DNA from 4 places in the Salinicola sp. JS01 genome. Region 1 is predicted to be linked to each of the others. Evidence: predicted binding sites of a transcription regulator. Region 1 holds the regulator's gene; each other region holds the start of a gene.

Region 1 (4,333 bases):
GTGACGTGGAGAAGGCCGTGCTCGCCCGCGGCCTGCGCTGGCACCTGCAGGATCGCGTCCTGATCCACGGCAACAAGACCGTCGTCTTCTCCTGAACCTTCGGGCGGTGTCGCTGGCGTCGCGCCGGCGGCGTCAGGCCGGCTGCTCGCCGTCGAACAGGCCGAGCTGGCGCTGTTCGGCCTCCGGCGCCAGGCGCACGCCGACCCCGAGCAGGCGCACCGGGCGGCCGCCGCGTTGCCAGGCGCTTTCCAGCAGCTCGTGGAAGCGCGCATGGATCACGCCGCGGGCGCCGGTCTCCTGAGTGGTGCTGGTGAAGTCGTGAAAGCGCACCTTGACGAACTGCTTGCCGATATCGGGGTGGCCATGGCGGGCCAGGCGTTCGTCGAGACGCACAATCAGCGGTGCCAGCGCCTGGTGGCACTGGGCGAGGTCCGGCAGGTCGCTGTCGTAGGTGGTCTCGACGCTGACCGACTTGCGCTCGCGGGTGACGTTGACCGGCCGGTCGTCGATGCCGTGGGCCAGCTCGTGCAGGCGCTGGCCGAACTTGCCGAAGGTGTCTATCAGTTGCTCCAGCGGCCGCGCGCGCAGTTCGGCGCAGGTGGCGATGCCGAGTCCCGCCAGCTTGGCCGCGGTGGCAGGGCCGACCCCATGCAGCTTGTCGACCGCCAGACCCTCGATGAAGCTCGCCATCTGTGCGGGCGGAATCACGAACAGGCCGTCCGGCTTGTCCCAGTCGCTGGCGATCTTGGCCAGGAACTTGTTGGGTGCCACGCCCACCGAGACCACGATGCCGGTACGCGCGAGCACCTCCTGCTTGAGCCAGTGCGCCATCCAGGTCGCACTCCCCTGGAAACGGGTGACCTCGCTGACGTCGAGATAGGCTTCGTCGAGGGAGAGCGGCTCCACCAGCGGAGTCAGCTCGTGGAATACCGCTTGAATGTCATGCGAGACGCGGCGGTAGCGATCGAAGTCAGGCTTGAGCAGCTTGAGCTCGGGGCATAGACGCAGGGCGCGTGCGGTGGGCATCGCCGAATGGATGCCGTAGCGCCGCGCCGGGTAGTTGCAGGTGGCGATGACCCCGCGCTTGTCGGCACTGCCGCCGATCGCCAGCGGCAGGTCACGCAGCCCGGGGTCGTCGCGCATTTCCACCGCGGCGTAGAAGCAGTCGCAGTCCGCGTGGAGGATCTTGCGCATGGCTGCCGACGGCTACTGCAGACCCAGGCCGTTGCCGCCGCGGATGATGCCTACGCCGAGACCCTCGATATCCAGCTGCTGGTGCTCCAGATCGACTTCGATGGGGGCGAAGTCGGCGTTCTCTGCTAGAAGGGTGACGCGGCGCCCGCGGCGTTGAAAGCGCTTGACCGTGACCTCGTCGTCGAGCCGGGCGACCACGATCTGGCCGTCGCGCACTTCCTGGGTGCGATGCACGGCGAGCAGGTCGCCATCGAGGATGCCGATGTCTTTCATCGACAGCCCACGCACACGCAGCAGGTAGTCGGCCCTGGGGGCGAAGTAGTCCGCCGGCAGTGGGCAGTAGCGGTCGATGTGCTCGGCGGCCAGGATCGGGCTGCCGGCGGCGACGTTACCCACGATCGGCAGGCCGGTTTCGGCGGGGTCGGTGGGTTCCGCGGTCCCGGCCGCAGTGGGCAGTCGGATCCCGCGGGAGGTCCCCGGAATCATGCGGATCACACCCTTGCGATCGAGCGCACGCAGGTGCTCTTCGGCGGCATTGGGAGAGCGGAATCCCAGCGCCTTGGCGATCTCGGCGCGGGTGGGCGGATAGCCGAACTCGGTCATCGTCTTGACGATGAAATCGTAGACGTTCTGCTGCCGGGCGGTGAGCGGTCTCGACATTGGGCGTCTCCCCGGGGCCTGTCAGGGCTTGGTCATGTATACAGTCTGGAATTGTATCCAGTCATGCGGGGTAGCGAAAGGGGGCGGGCGAGGAAAGGGTGCCGGGAAGGGGCTTTGGTAAAAGACTCGGTGGAAGGTCTCGTGGAAGGTCTCGGGGAAAGGGCGCCTTCGACGTTTGCCGCGATTGTGCCGTGACGTCTGGGGTGGTTAGATTCGAAAGCGTTTCAAACAGGCGTTTTTCAGCTGATTCGACAGGCGTTGGCCGACAGATTCGATGTCAGTGAAAAGCCGCCGATATCGACAGTAAAGAGGTAGTCCATGGCCCAGTCCGACACTGTGACCCGCATTCTCGACACCGCCGAGGTGCTGTTCGCCGAGAAAGGGTTCGCCGAGACGTCGCTGCGCAACATCACCACCCGGGCCAAGGTCAACCTGGCGGCGGTCAATTATCACTTCGGTTCCAAAAAGGCGCTGATCCAGGCGGTCTTCGCGCGTTATCTCGATCCCTTCGCCGAGCGCCTCAATCACGCGCTAGACGGGCTCGAGCGCCACTATGGCGGGCAGACCATTCCGCTCGAGGTGCTGCTCGAGCGCCTTGCCGAGAGCGTGCTCGAGGTTCCGGCGGAGCGTCACAGTCTCAAGATATTCATGAAGCTTCTGGGGCTCGCCTATACCCAGGCCCAGGGGCATCTGCGGCGCTACATTCAGGCGCACTACGGCGAAACCTTTCACCGTTTCGTCGCCTGCCTGCGGCTGGCCACGCCGGAATTGCCGGAGGCGGAGCGTTTCTGGCGGCTCCACTTCATGCTCGGTACCGTGGTATTCACGCTATCCGGACTGGATGCGCTGCGCGATATCGCCGACACCGAGTATCACGAGCATGTCACCGTGCGCGACCTGATCCGGCGGCTCAAGCCGGTGGTGGCGGCCGCCATGCTGGCACCGCTGGAGCCGGCGGAGACCGCGGTGAGCTGATGCGGCGGCGCCGACCTCTGTCATGACGCTGGCGGGTCGTCTAGAATCGGGCGCTTCACGGTTTCAGGTAACGGCTATGACACAACCGCTGGGTCCGGTAATGCTGGACGTCGAGGGCACTCGACTGCGTGAGGAAGAGCGGCGGCTGCTGTCGCGCCCCGAGGTCGGGGGCGTCATTCTGTTTGCGCGCAACACCCCGGATGCGGGAACCACCCAGACGCTGATCGGCGAGATTCGCGCCTGCCGGCCGGACCTGCTGGTGGCCATCGACCAGGAGGGCGGGCGCGTGCAGCGGCTCAAGCAGGGTGTGACCCGGCTACCGCCGATGGCGACCCTGGGGCGGCAGTTCGCCGAGTCGCCGGAAGCCGCGCTGGCCCTGGCCCTGGATACCGGTTGGCTGCTGGGCATGGAGATGGCCGCGTGCGGTTTCGACCTGACTTTCGCCCCGGTGCTCGACCTCGACGACGACCAGTCGCCGGCGATCGGTTCGCGCAGCTTCTCGCCCGACCCGGAGGTGGTCGCGGCGCTGGCCGGCGCCTTCATCGATGGCCTGCACGATGCTGGGATGGTCGCCATCGGCAAGCACTTTCCCGGCCATGGCGGGGCGCGGCAGGATTCCCACCACTCGGTGGCCCGTGATCCACGCTCGCTGGAGGCGCTGCGCGCGCACGATTTGGTGCCTTTCGCGCGGCTGGCGAGCAAGCTCGATGCGGTGATGCCGGCGCATGTGATCTTTCCCGCCTTCGACGAGCGCCCCGCGGGCTTCTCGCCCAGCTGGCTGGGGCTGCTGCGCGAAGAGCTCGGCTTCAAGGGCGCGATCTTCTCCGACGACCTGACCATGGCGGCTGCCCACGCCGCCGGAACGCCGGCGGCGCGCGCCGAGGCGGCCTGGGCCGCCGGCTGCGATATGGCGGTGATCTGCAACGACCCCGCGGCGGCGCGGGAGGTGGTGGATGCCTGCAGCGGACGCCAGGCGCCGCGGATCGCCAAGCTGCGTTACGCCCGCGCCCGGCCGAGCCTCGAGTCGCTGGCGGTGATCTCGCGCTGGCGGCGTACCCACGCCCGTTTGGAAGCCCTCAACGAGGCGGAGTGATCCGCCCTCTATCCCCAGGCGGCGCCGGCCCTGCCGGTTGCCGCCGACTGCTATTGATACGGTATACGATGACTCAATCTACGCTCCCCGACGCGCTGAACTCGATGCAGGAGGTCATGGATAACGCCGACTGTCTGATCGACCAGGCCCAGGTAGAGCAGGCCCTCGACCGGATGGCCGCGGCGATCACCCGCGATCTCGGCGACAAGCTGCCGGTGTTCTACTGCGTGATGAACGGCGGCCTGATCACCACCGGGCACCTGTTGACCCGGCTGGGGTTCCCGCTCGAGGTCGACTATCTCCATGCTACGCGCTATCGCGGCGGGCTCCGTGGCGGTGAGCTGTTCTGGCGGGTCTCGCCGGAAATCCCCATGGCCGGGCGCCATGTGGTGATCGTCGACGACATTCTCG
Region 2 (4,333 bases), 1.0 Mb from region 1:
CGAGTATCGGACTGCAGCCCGTCCGCCGCCAGCGCGTCCAGCGTGACGGCGATCTCATCACGCTCGACGCCCTTGGCCGCCAGACGCTGTTCGAGCTCGGCGCGACTGTACTCGCGGCGTGCCAGCAGGGCGATCGCCCGCTCCCGGGGCGGGATCTCCGCAGCGTCAGCCATGGCGTGTTCTCCTCCTCGGCAACGCCCTGAACATCGGGCGCGTCTTCAACCCAACCGCCTGCCCCGCCTCGCGCTACAGCAGCGAGTCGTTGGCGTCGTCGGTGGCCGCGGCTTCCGTTTCCTTCTCCTTGTCCTTCTCCTTGGGCGCGGCAACGGCCAGCAGCTGGGCGCGAATCTGATCCTCGATCTCGGTCATGATCGCCGGATTCTCTTCCAGGTACTGGGCCGCATTGGCCTTGCCCTGGCCGATCTTGCTGCCCTTGTAGCTGTACCAGGCACCGGCCTTGTCGACCAGGCTGCACTGCACGCCCAGGTCGATCACCTCGCCGGCATGGTAGATGCCCTTGCCGTAGAGAATCTGGAACTCGGACTGGCGGAACGGCGGCGCCACCTTGTTCTTGACCACCTTGACCCGGGTCTCGTTACCGGTGACCTCGTCACCCTGCTTGACCGAGCCGATGCGGCGAATGTCGAGACGCACGCTGGAGTAGAACTTCAGCGCGTTACCGCCGGTGGTGGTCTCGGGGCTGCCGAACATCACCCCGATCTTCATGCGGATCTGGTTGATGAACACCACCATGCAGTTGGCGTTCTTGATGTTGCCGGTGATCTTGCGCAGTGCCTGCGACATCAAACGTGCCTGCAGGCCGACGTGGGAGTCGCCCATCTCGCCCTCGATCTCGGCGCGCGGGGTGAGCGCCGCCACCGAGTCGATGATGATGACGTCGACACCGCCGGAGCGCACCAGCATGTCGCAGATCTCCAGCGCCTGCTCGCCGGTGTCCGGCTGCGACACCAGCAGCTGGTCGAGGTCGACCCCCAGCTTCTCGGCGTAGCTCGGATCGAGCGCGTGCTCGGCGTCGATGAAGGCGCAGGTCTTGCCCTGCTTCTGCGCCTGGGCGATCACCGACAGGGTCAGGGTGGTCTTGCCCGAGGATTCAGGGCCGAAGATCTCGACCACGCGGCCGTAGGGCAGACCGCCCACCCCAAGGGCGATATCCAACCCCAGCGAGCCGGTCGAGACCACCGGGATGGCGGTGCGCGGCGTATCGCCCAGACGCATCACGGTGCCTTTGCCGAATTGGCGGTCGATCTGCGACAAAGCCGCGCTGAGTGCCTTGCTGCGATTTTCGTCCTGTGCCATGAAAGTCTCCTGTGAGTGCGTCGAAGACGAGCCTTGGAAAGCTGGCGTCGTGGGATGGCGGCCGGAAAAGTGAGCCCGTCGCATAGGGCCACCCTGTGGGAGAGGCGACCTCGGCGACGGGCGAGACGGCCAGGCCGCCCGATCACTGTATGATTAGCCAGTAGTATGGCGAAAAAAATCGCCCGCGCCTATATCCTCGCGTCGATTTTCCGCCTGCGTCGCTGCATTTTCCGGGATCGCGCCGGGAGAGGCCAGCGCCAAGTGCCGCTCAGGCCTCGGCGACGAGCGATTCGAGCAGCCCCGCCAGGGCGATCGCCACCGCCTGGGCGCGCACCGCGGCACGCTCCCCCGGCAGCCGAAAACACGCCACTCGCTGGGCCTCGGCATCGCCCCAGGCGAACCACACCGTCCCCACCGGCTTCTCGGCACTGCCGCCGCCGGGGCCGGCCACGCCGCTGATCGCCACGCCGAGCTCGGCGCCGCTGTCGCGGCAGGCGCCGGCGACCATCTCGCGCACGGTGGCCGCGCTGACCGCCCCATGCTGCTCAAGCGTCTGCGCCGAAACCCCCAACATGCGCTGCTTGGCGGCATTGGCGTAGGTGACATAACCGCTGGCGAAGTAGCCCGAGCTCCCGGCGATCGCGGTGATCGCCTCGGCCACGCCGCCCCCGGTGCACGACTCGGCGGTGGTGACGAAACAGCCGGCGGCCAGACACGCCTCGCCCAGGCGTCGGGCAAGCACCTGCGGGTCCTGATCACTGCCGGGAGGCAGCGGATGGTCGGTGGGCAAGCTCATGGGGTCTCCTGCGGCTCGAGCGCCGCACCGGTCTCGTCTGCCGGGCAGGCGCGTCGTGTCATGCCAGTGGTGGCATGCGAGTGGTCTCAGGTGAGTAGTATGCGAGCTTTGCGCGTCGACGCAACGCGCGCGGCCGACGCACAGCACAAGCGCGCCCCGGCGGGCGACTATTCGGCGTCGCGCGGATGGGTGGGCGGCAGCGGCTGCGCGTGCCCCCCGGCACACAGATCGGCGACCGCGATCTCGAGCAGGATGACCGCCAGTTCGCTGACGTTGACGTTGCGCCGGTTGGCCTCGATCGAGAGCAGCCTGAACGTGGAGTCGCTGAGGTGATTGAGCACCAGCCGGGCCATGAGGGGGTCCTCGGATGCCGATTTCACCCACTGTAACGATTCGCCCGCCGCGGGCGAGACTGAAAACACTACACCTCGGGCATGAACCGGCGTCACCCCGGCACGGGCGATCGGCGATGCAGCAACGCTGACCCCCGTGGTAACCTTCGGCCTTTCTCCATGTTTCATGTTTCATGTTTCATGTTTCATGCTTCGCCGGCCCCGGCGAGGCGCGTGCCGCCATGATGCCCCACGATACCCAGAGAGCCTCGTAACGCCATGCAGGATACGGCCGCCAGCAAAGCCCAGCAGCATACGCCGATGATGGCGCAGTACCTCAAGATCAAGCGCGAGCACCCCGAGGTGCTGCTGTTCTACCGCATGGGCGATTTCTACGAACTGTTCTACGACGACGCCAAGCGCGCCGCCAAGCTGCTCGACATCACCCTGACCGCGCGCGGTCAATCAGCCGGTTCGCCGATCCCCATGGCCGGCGTGCCCTACCACAGCGCCGAGTCCTATCTGGCGCGGCTGGTGCGCTCGGGCGAGTCGGTGGCGATCTGCGAGCAGATCGGCGACCCCGCCACCAGCAAGGGGCCGGTGGAGCGCCGGGTGGTGCGGATCGTCACCCCCGGCACGCTGCACGACGAGGCGCTGCTCGATGAGCGCCGCGACAATCTGCTGGTGGCCCTGCACCGCCACGGCGAGCGCTGGGGCATCGCCTGGCTGGAGCTATCCAGCGGCCGCTTCGCCGTGCTCGAGGTCGACGGCGAGGCCGACATGCAGGCCGAGATCCATCGCCTGCAACCGGCCGAGCTGCTCGCCGCCGAGACCCAGGACCTGCCCCCGGCGCTGGCCGAGCGCACCGGGCTGCGTCGCCAGAACGACTGGCACTTCGACCTGGAGACCGCCAACCGCCTGCTGTGCGACCAGTTCCAGGTGGCCGATCTGCGCGGCTTCGGCTGCACCCATCTGGAGGTCGCGCTGGTCGCCGCCGGGGTGCTGATCGACTACGCCCGCGACACCCAGCGCTCGCGCCTGCCCCACGTCAACGCCCTCGGTATCGAGAGCCGCGACGACGCGGTGGTGATCGATGCCGCCAGCCGCCGCAATCTGGAGATCGACATCAATCTCGGCGGCAGCGGCGACAACACCCTGGCCAGCGTGCTCGACACCACCACCACGCCGATGGGCTCGCGTTTGCTCAAGCGCTGGCTCAACCGCCCGCTGCGCGATCGCGCCCAGGTCAGCGCGCGCCAGGCGGCGGTGCAGCTGCTGCTGGAACAGGATGACCATCTGGCACTGCGCGAGATCCTGGGCGAGGTCGGCGACGTCGAGCGCATCCTCGCCCGGGTCGCCCTGCGCAGCGCCCGCCCGCGGGATCTGGCCCGCCTGCGCGACGCGCTCAATGCGCTGCCCCAGCTGCAGAGCGCGCTGGGCGCGATCGAGGGAGAGAGCGCCCTCGACGATCTGGCCCGGCACATTCGGCCCTACCCCGAGACGGCGGCGACCCTCAGCCAGGCGCTGATCGACAACCCGCCGGTGGTGATCCGCGACGGCGGCGTGATCCGCGAGGGCTTCGACGCCGAGCTCGACGAGTACCGCGGCCTGGCCGAGCACGCCGGCGACTATCTGGTGAAGCTGGAACTGCGCGAGCGCGAGCGCACCGGCCTGGCCGGGCTCAAGGTCGGCTACAACCGGGTCCACGGCTACTATATCGAGATCCCCCGGGCCCAGGCCCGCGAGGTGCCGGTGGACTATATCCGGCGCCAGACGCTGAAGAACGCCGAGCGCTTCATCATTCCCGAACTCAAGGAGTTCGAGGACAAGGCGCTGTCGGCCAAGTCGCGCGCCCTGGCCCGCGAGAAGCTGCTCTACGAAGGGCTGA
Region 3 (4,333 bases), 1.1 Mb from region 1:
AGGCCCACTGCATCTCCGAGTGGGGCCACAACTTCCGCCCGGACTACCTCAAGCTGCCCGACTACCAGCGCGAGTTCGATATCCCTCAGGCGCTGCTGCTCACCGCGACCGCGACCCCGGCGGTGATCGCCGACATGCGCGACAAGTTCGCCATTGCCGCCGAGGACGTGATCACCACCGGCTTCCACCGCCCCAACCTCGAACTGCTGGTCGAGCCGGTGCCGGCCGACGAGCGTCTCGAGGCCCTGGCGGCGTGGCTGGCGCCGCAGCAGCAGCCGGGTGCGGCCGCGCCCACCATCGTCTACGTCACCCTGCAGCACAGCGCCGAACAGGTCGCCCGCGATCTCAGCGCCCGCGGCATCGCCGCGCGGGCCTACCACGCCGGGCTCGACAGCGAGACCCGCGAGGCCATTCAGCAGGGCTTCATGCACGGCGAGCTCGCCTGCATCGTCGCCACCATCGCCTTCGGCATGGGCATCGACAAGGGCGATATACGCAACGTGGTCCACTACGACCTGCCCAAGTCGATCGAGAACTACAGCCAGGAAATCGGCCGCGCCGGACGCGACGGCAAGCCCTCACGTTGCCTCACCCTGGCCGGCCGCGACGGCCTGCGGGTACTGGAGAACTTCGTCTACGGCGATACCCCGGAGCGCGCCGGCATTCGCCACGTGCTCGGCGAGATCGCCGCCGCCGGCGCCGGGCCGGAGCGCCAGTGGCCGGTGCTGCTCAACACCCTCTCGCGCGATAGCAACGTGCGCCTGCTGCCGTTGAAGACGCTGCTGGTGCGCCTGGAGATGCACGGCGTCATCGCCCCGCGCTACGCCTACCTGGCCGAGTACCGACTGCGCTACGTCGAGCCGGCAGAGGCGCTGGTGGCGCGCTTCGAGGGCGAGCGCGCCGACTTCGTGCGGCTGATCGTCGACAACGTGCCGATGGCGCGCACCTGGGGCACGGTGGATTTCGAGCGCCTCTATCAGGCGGGGGCGGCGGCCGGCATCGACGCCTCGCGAGGGCGAGTGATCACGGCGCTGGAGTACTTCCAGGAGAAGGGCTGGGTGGTGCTGGAAGCCAAGCGCATGACCGATGTCTACGAGGTGCTGACGCCCGAGTTCGACATCGACGGCCTGAGCGAGACGCTGCTGGCCGAGTACCAGGCGCGGGAGGCGAGTGAGATCGCCCGGCTGCACGCCATGCTCGACCTGTTCGAATCCACCACCTGCCTGACCTGGCGCCTGGCGGCCTATTTCGGCGAGGCGCCGCCGGCGGGTACTACTGGCTGCGGCCACTCGGTCCAGGCCGCCCGGGGCTGCGGCCATTGTTCGGTATGCCACGGCCATATCGCCCGCCTGCCGCCGGCACCGCCGCTGCCCGAGCCCGATGCGCAGACGCTGCAGCAGGCGCTGGCGCCGTTCATCACCCACCACCGCGACACCCTGGGCGAGGCCCCCGGCCCCCAGCGCATGGCGCACTTTCTGTGCGGGCTGGCGATGCCGCTGTTCACCCCGCTCAAGGCGCGCAAGCTGCCGGGGTACGCGCGCTTCGAGGCCTATCCCTACGCCGAGATCCGCACGCGCTGCGAGGCGCTGGCGGCGGCAGGCGAGACATCGGCCTGATACGCACCGGGCCTATCCGGAGACACGAATACTGTATGCAAAACCACTGTTTTTGAGTACAGTATTTCGAACTAAGCTCCCCGATCGCGGCAGCCATCCTGACAGGGTCGGCCCGCCACCGGGGTTGCCGTCTCCCCTGCTCGAGGTGCGCCATGGAGCTGATCGACAAACTCTCCATCCTGGCCGATGCCGCCAAGTACGACGCCTCCTGCGCCAGCAGCGGCGCGCCCAACCGCAGCTCCCGCGGCAAGGCCGGGCTGGGTGCCTCCAGCGGCATGGGCATCTGTCATAGCTTCACCCCGGACGGCCGCTGCGTCTCGCTGCTCAAGGTGCTGCTGACCAACTTCTGCCTCTACGACTGCCAGTACTGCATCAACCGCCGTTCGAGCAATATTCCGCGCGCCCGCTTCACGCCGGAAGAGGTGGTACGGCTCACGCTCTCCTTCTATCGCCGCAACACCATCAGCGGGCTGTTCCTGAGTTCGGGCATCATCCGCTCCAGCGACTACACCATGGAGCAGTTGATCCAGGTGGCGAAGCTGCTGCGTGAGACGCATCAGTTCCGTGGCTATATCCACCTCAAGGCGATCCCCGAGGCCGACCCCAAACTGCTGGAAGAGGCCGGGCGCTATGCCGACCGCTTGAGCGCCAATATCGAGCTGCCGACGCTCACGAGTCTCAAGACCCTGGCACCGGAAAAGGAGCTGGGTACCATCCACTCGGCGATGGGGCAGATCCGCCAGGGCATCGACGCCGCCAACGACGCGGCCACCCAGGACGCCAGACAGCCACCGCGCAGCGCCAACCCCAAGCGCCTGGCGCCGCGCTACGCCCCGGGCGGTCAGAGCACGCAGATGATCGTCGGCGCCGATGCCACCGACGACCGCACCATCCTGCAGTCCGCCGAGCAGCTCTACCGCGACTTCCGCCTTAAGCGCGTCTACTACTCGGCCTTCAGTCCGATCCCCGAACGCCCCGCTGGTCTGCCCCAGGCGGCGCCACCGCTGCTGCGCGAGCATCGGCTCTACCAGGCCGACTTCCTGATCCGCGGTTACGGCTTCGCCGCCGCGGAGCTGCTCGGCAAGCCGGGCAATCTGGAGCTGGAGATCGACCCCAAGCTGGCCTGGGCGCTGACCCATCGCGATACCTTCCCGGTCGATCTCAACCGCGCCGAGCCGGCGCTGATCGCCCGCGTGCCGGGGATCGGCCTGAGGAGCGTACAGCGGCTGGTCGCGCTGCGCCGCCAGCGCAAGATCCGCTTTCAGGACCTGATCGCACTGCGCTGCCGGGTGGAGACCCTGCGCCCCTTCGTGGTGACTCAGGACTATCGCCCCGCCGATGGCCAGCGCGACAGCGCCCGCCTGCGCCAGCAGCTGACCGCGCCACAGCCGGCGCAGATGGCACTATGGTGAGCCCGCGATGACGCCTGCCCCGTCAGCCAGTGCCATGCCCTGGGTGGTGCCCGCCGCGGACTTCGGCCAGTGGCGCGACGCTGCCCGGCGCCTGCTGCAGGCCGGCGTGCCGCCGGCGGCGGTGGTGTGGGAGGATGCGCGCGAACGCCAGGAAGATCTCTTCGCCGACACCACCGCCGACGCTATCAGGCTGCCCGAGCCGAGCGTGGCGCCAGCGCCGGTGCGCATCGGCCGCGAGGACCTGGCCCTGCTCGAACGCGCCTCACGCTACCGTAGCGGCGGCGGCGAACAGAACCGCTGGGCCCTGCTCTACCGGGTGATATGGCGCCTGCACCACGGCGAGCGCGACGCCACCCACGCCGCCGACAGCGATGGCCGCGCGCTGCATCAGCGCCGCCACGCGGTCAAGCGCGAGGCACACCATATGCACGCCTTCCTGCGCTTTTATCGCGACGCCACGGACGCCGACACGGCGGATACCCGGGGTGCCCAGGACACCCCAGGCGGAGAGGGTTTGCATGGCAGAGAAGATTGCCTCGGCAGGAGGGATGACCGCGACAGAGAGAAGGACCTCAAGGTGGAAGAGTCCCAGGCCAGCTTTATCGCCTGGTTCGAGCCGGCCCACGACGTGCTCGACCTGGGCGCCGAACACTTCGCCGACCGCCTCGGCGGCAACGCCTTCCTGATCGCCACCCCGCGCGGCGGCGTGGCCTGGGACGGCCAGCGGCTGGATTATCGCACGCCCTGCCCCGCGGCCTGGGCCACCCGCGCCCGGGCTGCCCAGGCCGTCGGCGCGGATGATCAGCACGCGCTCTGGCGCACCTACTTCGTCAGCACCTTCAATCCGGCGCGGCTCAATCATCGGGTCATGACCCAGCACATGCCGCAGCGCTTCTGGCGTCATCTCAGCGAAGGCGACCTGATCCCCGCACTCGAAGCCCGCGCCCGCCACGGTGGGCGCCGCCTGGCGCAGGAGGCGAGCGTCGGCGAGCGCAAAGGGAAGACGCTACCGCCAGCTAGGCGCTAGGCGCTAGGCGCTCAAGGAGAGGCGGTATCGATCCGCGCCACCGCATCTCGGCTGGCGAGGTCGCGCGCTTCGCCGGTGAGTTCGAACAGCCGGCCGTCGCGCATCTCAAGCAGGCGATCGGCTTCGGCGAAGTAGTGGTCGTCATGGCTGATGGCGAACACGGTGATGCCGAGTTCGCGGAAGCGCGGCATCAGCTCGCGGTAGAAGACCCGACGGAACTGCGGGTCCTGATCCGCCGCCCACTCGTCGAGCAGCAGGATCTGGCGCTGCTCGACCAG
Region 4 (4,333 bases), 360 kb from region 1:
TTGATAATATGAGCGCTCGTTGTAGATCCTTGATCCCCGGTCTTCTGTCCGGGGATTTTTTATGCCCATTTTTTGCCACCTCAAGTCGAGGGCTGCTCTTTTCGGCTGCTTGTCGACCTTGCACGCAAGCGTGAAATGCGCAGCTGCCGATTAACAAAATACTACGTTTCAGTAGAAGCCTGTTTAACCTGGGTTGAGTTCAGCAGCTTGCGGATGCGCGCAAGATAGTGAAGGCGAGATCAGGGTGGATCTCCGGGAGCCGGCCAGGGAGGCTTTGCCAGGGATGCGGGGGCAGGAGGCCGCCGGTAGGTACGGAAGGGAGTCAGCGCTAGTCGGCCCGATCTCAGGATCGGGTCTTTTTTACCCTTGCTGATGGCGGCATCAATAATATAAACATCTAAATCTTATCTAAATTATAGTTATTTCACGCAATTAGATTAGACAGTATTAGAAGTTGACGTTATTCTCTGCAAGTAGGGATACAGCCTGGAATCGATCACGGACGATATTGCCAAGGATGCGGTTGAGCCGCAGTCTTTCAGCAGGATAGGCGCATGCTGATTGAAAGCCCGAGCGCTATCGCAGCGCGCTCGGGCTTTCTCTTATTGCATGTCAGTCAGTCGCGATCACGTTCGGCTGCCACGACCATGGACGATCGCGACGGCCGTGGTCAATCGCAACGGCCAAGGTCGATCTCGACGGGCGAGGACTCGAGCTGACACGCGTCGTCTTCGGTGGATCACAGACGCATCTACCACGCCGCTGTAGCGGGCCGCCGCCGAGCCTGGCATACGCTTTCTTGCGCGCTGCGCTTGCCAAACCTAAGTGATTGGAATTATTATCGAAAGCCTTGCGGGTGTAGCTCAATGGTAGAGCAGAAGCTTCCCAAGCTTAAGACGAGGGTTCGATTCCCTTCACCCGCTCCAATCCAGTGTTCAAACACGTCCAGACACGCCCACCATCTCTCCTGCAGCCCCCGCCACGCCTCGCTTTACCCGTTCAAACTTGTCCAAACATAGTTAGTGATAGCAACGCCCATTCTCTATTGCCTGGTTGACTGTTAGCCCTACACGCGGCCATCACGCAACGCGGCTAGGAGTGCCGTCTGCTGACGGATGTCCGACTCGCACTCAGGCACTCTCCGTGGCTCGGGCGCGCCAGCTCAGCAGAATGTCGTCGGCGGTGATCGAAATGACGCTCACCGCTGCCTCACGCGCCAGGCGTGCCATCAGTCGGGACCAGTCGTCCTGCGTTTCGCCGGGCTGGCGCATGATGACCAGCTGCTGGCGCCGATGGCAGGTGGCGCTCTGGATGGCGCGTGAGACGCGGCGTGACAGCCGCTCGTAGGGCGAGGGAAAAGCGAGAATCATGACGTCTCTCACCTGGTGGTGTATTTATATACAGTATAGTTGGCGACGCTCGATGGCGTAAAGCGATCCCCGGCACGAGGGGCCGGGACGGCGGCGCTCAGCGCTTGGTGGCGGGTGCGATCTTATGACTGGGCAGCTCATGGCCGAGCAGCCATCCCGCTCGAAGAACGGGCAATGATGAATGGCGACCACGAAAAAGGGGCCCAGGGGCCCCTTTCGTCACCGATGCACGGCGAGTGTCACTGGCTCTTGATGGCGTCGCCAGCTTCGACGCTGTGCCCTTCGGCGTTGATCTCGTCGAGTGATTTCGAATCTTCGATGTTGGTCGCACTGTCGGTCTCCGACTCCATTGCGTCCAGCGACTGATTGGTGGCAGCGCTGCCGCCGGAGAAGGAGGAGGCATCCTGCTCACCGCTGGCGGTAACACCGGAACCCGGCGCCAACGGCTCCTGGTTGGCCTGCCGGGCATCCTTGAGTGCGGCACTATCGGCCAGGGCACTACCGGCGAGTCCCAGAGTGAGGGCGGCAAAGGCGATGGTTGCGAGTGATTTTCTCATGCCAAATTCCTTTTGTGCTGAGGAAGAATAGGGGGCGATAGCCAGTGGGCTAACACGCCATCACACTGTAGCTGCTTTGCAATCAAGGTATGCGTTCAGTTGCCTCACTAGCGGACTTTTCGGCACGTAAGGCGGAGCTTTGGGCATGATTTCCAGCTTGCGCGCCTGTTTGTCGATGATTTTGCGGAGTCGATCCGCGCCTTTTCCGCCAGCGCCATGCTCGCCACGTGGGTGTTCCCGGCGCGGGCTTGAACTCGATCGGCCATGGCGTCATCTATAATGGTGAGGCGAGCAAGCGTTGGTCATTGCAAAGACATCGCCAAATCAAGAGAGTTGCTGATTTGGCGGTGGGACAACGCTCAGTTGACGTCATCAGTGATTGGACAGCGCCCGACAGGGCAGGAGAGTGTCATGAACGCGCGCGATTATCTGGCCAAGCAGGGTATTGCGCTGGACAAGGAGGAGGATAAGCCGCAGTCGCTCGAAGAGAAAGCCTGGGCACGGGCGCGCGAAGCTGCCGAACATGGCCCGCGCAGCGGCACGCCGCACGATTGGGAGGATTGGGAGCGCTATCACGAGGCGCTGGCGAGTGGTGCCGCCGAGATAAAGGGTAAGCAGCGGCCGCGTGACGGCGGGGCTGAAGGGATTGACGCGAATGCTGACGAGAGCGTCGGAGACGCTGGCGCCTCGTCTCGTCACCGTCGTTAGACAGCAGGATTGCGCAGGGCCAGCTATGCTGGTGAGCAGCCGAGCGGATCGACGCCAAGTGTCTGCGATACGAGTGTCGAGGCGCCGTCGCGTGTCGGTCGGCTGCGGTGACGATGGCGGTGATGAAAAAGGCGCCGCAAGGGACTGTTCTATCAATGTGGGCGTTGGCGCTGAAGAGCGCGAACGTGGCCACGGCAAAGGAGGCTACATGGATATCATCCGTATCATCTTCGCCATCATCCTGCCCCCGGTGGGCGTATTCCTGCAGGTGGGTCTGGGCCTGCAGTTCTGGATCAACATCGTGTTGACGCTGCTGGGCTATATCCCGGGCATCATCCATGCGGTGTGGATCATCGCCACGCGCTGAGTCGCGATGGGCAACGACAGCAAGAACGTATGAAAAAGCGCAGAGGGCCGGTTTCGACCGGCCCTCTGGCGTTTTCGGGGGCTTTGCGTGCGGGTTTCGCACCCCTCACGCGAGCACCGCGGGCTCGGCGTGAATCGGGCCGGTCAGGCCAGCCGATAGCGATAGTGCAGCGTCTCGTCCTTGCGCGGGCCCAGAATGCGCCAGGCGAGATCGAAGCCATCGACAAGCAGGTGCAGGCGGGCGCTGTAGGCATCAGCGGCACACTGGTGGTGGTGCTCGCTCACCAGGGTGTCGGCGTCGGCGGCGACCAGGTCGAACAGCGCCACTGCCGCCTCGCGGCCGCGGCGTTCGTGGGCGAGCGCCACGCGCTCGGGTGCTAGGCGCCAGCAGTAGAGGTTGCGCATGGTCACCGGCTGCTGGCCGGCCAGGGTGAAGTGGCCGCTTTCGTGGAAGCGTACCGTATCGCCCTCCACCTCCGCGCGTACGCTGCCCTGGCCGTGACCGGACCAGCCGGTGCGCGAGCCGGCGCCGGTCTCGGCGGTAAACGCGAAATGTGTGACTTGGGGCAGCAGGGTGTGCAGCCGTATAATGGCTGTCAACTCGTCTGTCATGAAAAGGTTGACCTTAAATGTCGTATCTCGTCGGCGTCACGCTACTGTGGGCCTTCTCGTTCAGTCTGATCGGTGTCTACCTCTCGGGGCAAGTGGATAGCTACTTCGCCGTGGCCACTCGGATCGTGCTGGCGACGCTGATCTTCCTGCCCCTGCTGCGCCCGCGGGCGATCTCCGGCGCCAGCCGTCTGGGGCTGATGAGTGTCGGCGCGCTGCAGCTCGGCGTGATGTACCTGTTCTTCTATCACGCCTTCCTGCTGCTGAGCGTGCCCGAGGTGCTGCTGTTCACCATCTTCACGCCGCTCTACATCACTCTGATCGATGACCTCCTGGCGCGGCGCTTCTCGCCGCGCTATCTGCTGATGGCGGCGCTGGCCGTGGCCGGGGCGGCGGTGATCCGTTACGACGGCGTCAATGCCGGCTACTGGCTGGGCTTTCTGGTCGTGCAGGGAGCCAATGTCTGCTTCGCTCTGGGGCAGGTCGGCTACCGCCATCTGGCCCGCGGGCTGCCTGCCGGCGTCGCCCATCGCCATCTCTTCGGCTGGTTCTACCTCGGCGCGCTGTGTGTGGCGCTGCCGGCGTTCCTGCTGCTCGGCGACGCCCATAAGCTGCCCACCACCGGGCTGCAGTGGGGCGTACTCGGTTGGCTCGGGGTCGTGGCGTCGGGGCTCGGCTATTTCCTCTGGAACAAGGGCGCCTGTCGGGTCGATGCCGGCACCC

The links. The regulator LexA, encoded in region 1, represses DNA repair genes until DNA is damaged. The targets are predictions, from matches to a motif close to TACTGTNTANNTANACAGTA.
Region 2: the regulator LexA is predicted to act here: its motif matches at 1,461-1,480, upstream of recA (recombinase RecA).
Region 3: the regulator LexA is predicted to act here: its motif matches at 1,661-1,680, upstream of QO259_RS04285 (putative DNA modification/repair radical SAM protein).
Region 4: the regulator LexA is predicted to act here: its motif matches at 1,387-1,406, upstream of QO259_RS11210 (DUF1654 domain-containing protein).

The regions. Positions count from the first base shown of each region.
Region 1 is NZ_CP127244.1:2,069,447-2,073,779, reverse strand. It holds gene purU (formyltetrahydrofolate deformylase) at 1-95, shown strand, start outside; gene dinB (DNA polymerase IV) at 133-1,194, opposite strand; gene lexA (transcriptional repressor LexA) at 1,207-1,854, opposite strand; gene QO259_RS09385 (TetR/AcrR family transcriptional regulator) at 2,173-2,829, shown strand; gene nagZ (beta-N-acetylhexosaminidase) at 2,906-3,922, shown strand; gene QO259_RS09375 (hypoxanthine-guanine phosphoribosyltransferase) at 3,991-4,333, shown strand, end outside.
Region 2 is NZ_CP127244.1:3,082,010-3,086,342, forward strand. It holds gene QO259_RS14080 (regulatory protein RecX) at 1-173, opposite strand, end outside; gene recA (recombinase RecA) at 247-1,317, opposite strand; gene QO259_RS14090 (CinA family protein) at 1,586-2,113, opposite strand; gene QO259_RS14095 (hypothetical protein) at 2,281-2,466, opposite strand; gene mutS (DNA mismatch repair protein MutS) at 2,725-4,333, shown strand, end outside.
Region 3 is NZ_CP127244.1:941,055-945,387, reverse strand. It holds gene QO259_RS04290 (RecQ family ATP-dependent DNA helicase) at 1-1,616, shown strand, start outside; gene QO259_RS04285 (putative DNA modification/repair radical SAM protein) at 1,769-3,028, shown strand; gene QO259_RS04280 (DUF4130 domain-containing protein) at 3,036-4,055, shown strand; gene QO259_RS04275 (multidrug ABC transporter permease/ATP-binding protein) at 4,067-4,333, opposite strand, start outside.
Region 4 is NZ_CP127244.1:2,432,488-2,436,820, reverse strand. It holds tRNA gene QO259_RS11215 (tRNA-Gly) at 853-926, shown strand; gene QO259_RS11210 (DUF1654 domain-containing protein) at 1,131-1,370, opposite strand; gene QO259_RS11205 (hypothetical protein) at 1,610-1,927, opposite strand; gene QO259_RS11200 (hypothetical protein) at 2,339-2,635, shown strand; gene QO259_RS11195 (YqaE/Pmp3 family membrane protein) at 2,844-3,002, shown strand; gene QO259_RS11190 (DUF6314 family protein) at 3,146-3,601, opposite strand; gene QO259_RS11185 (EamA family transporter) at 3,631-4,333, shown strand, end outside.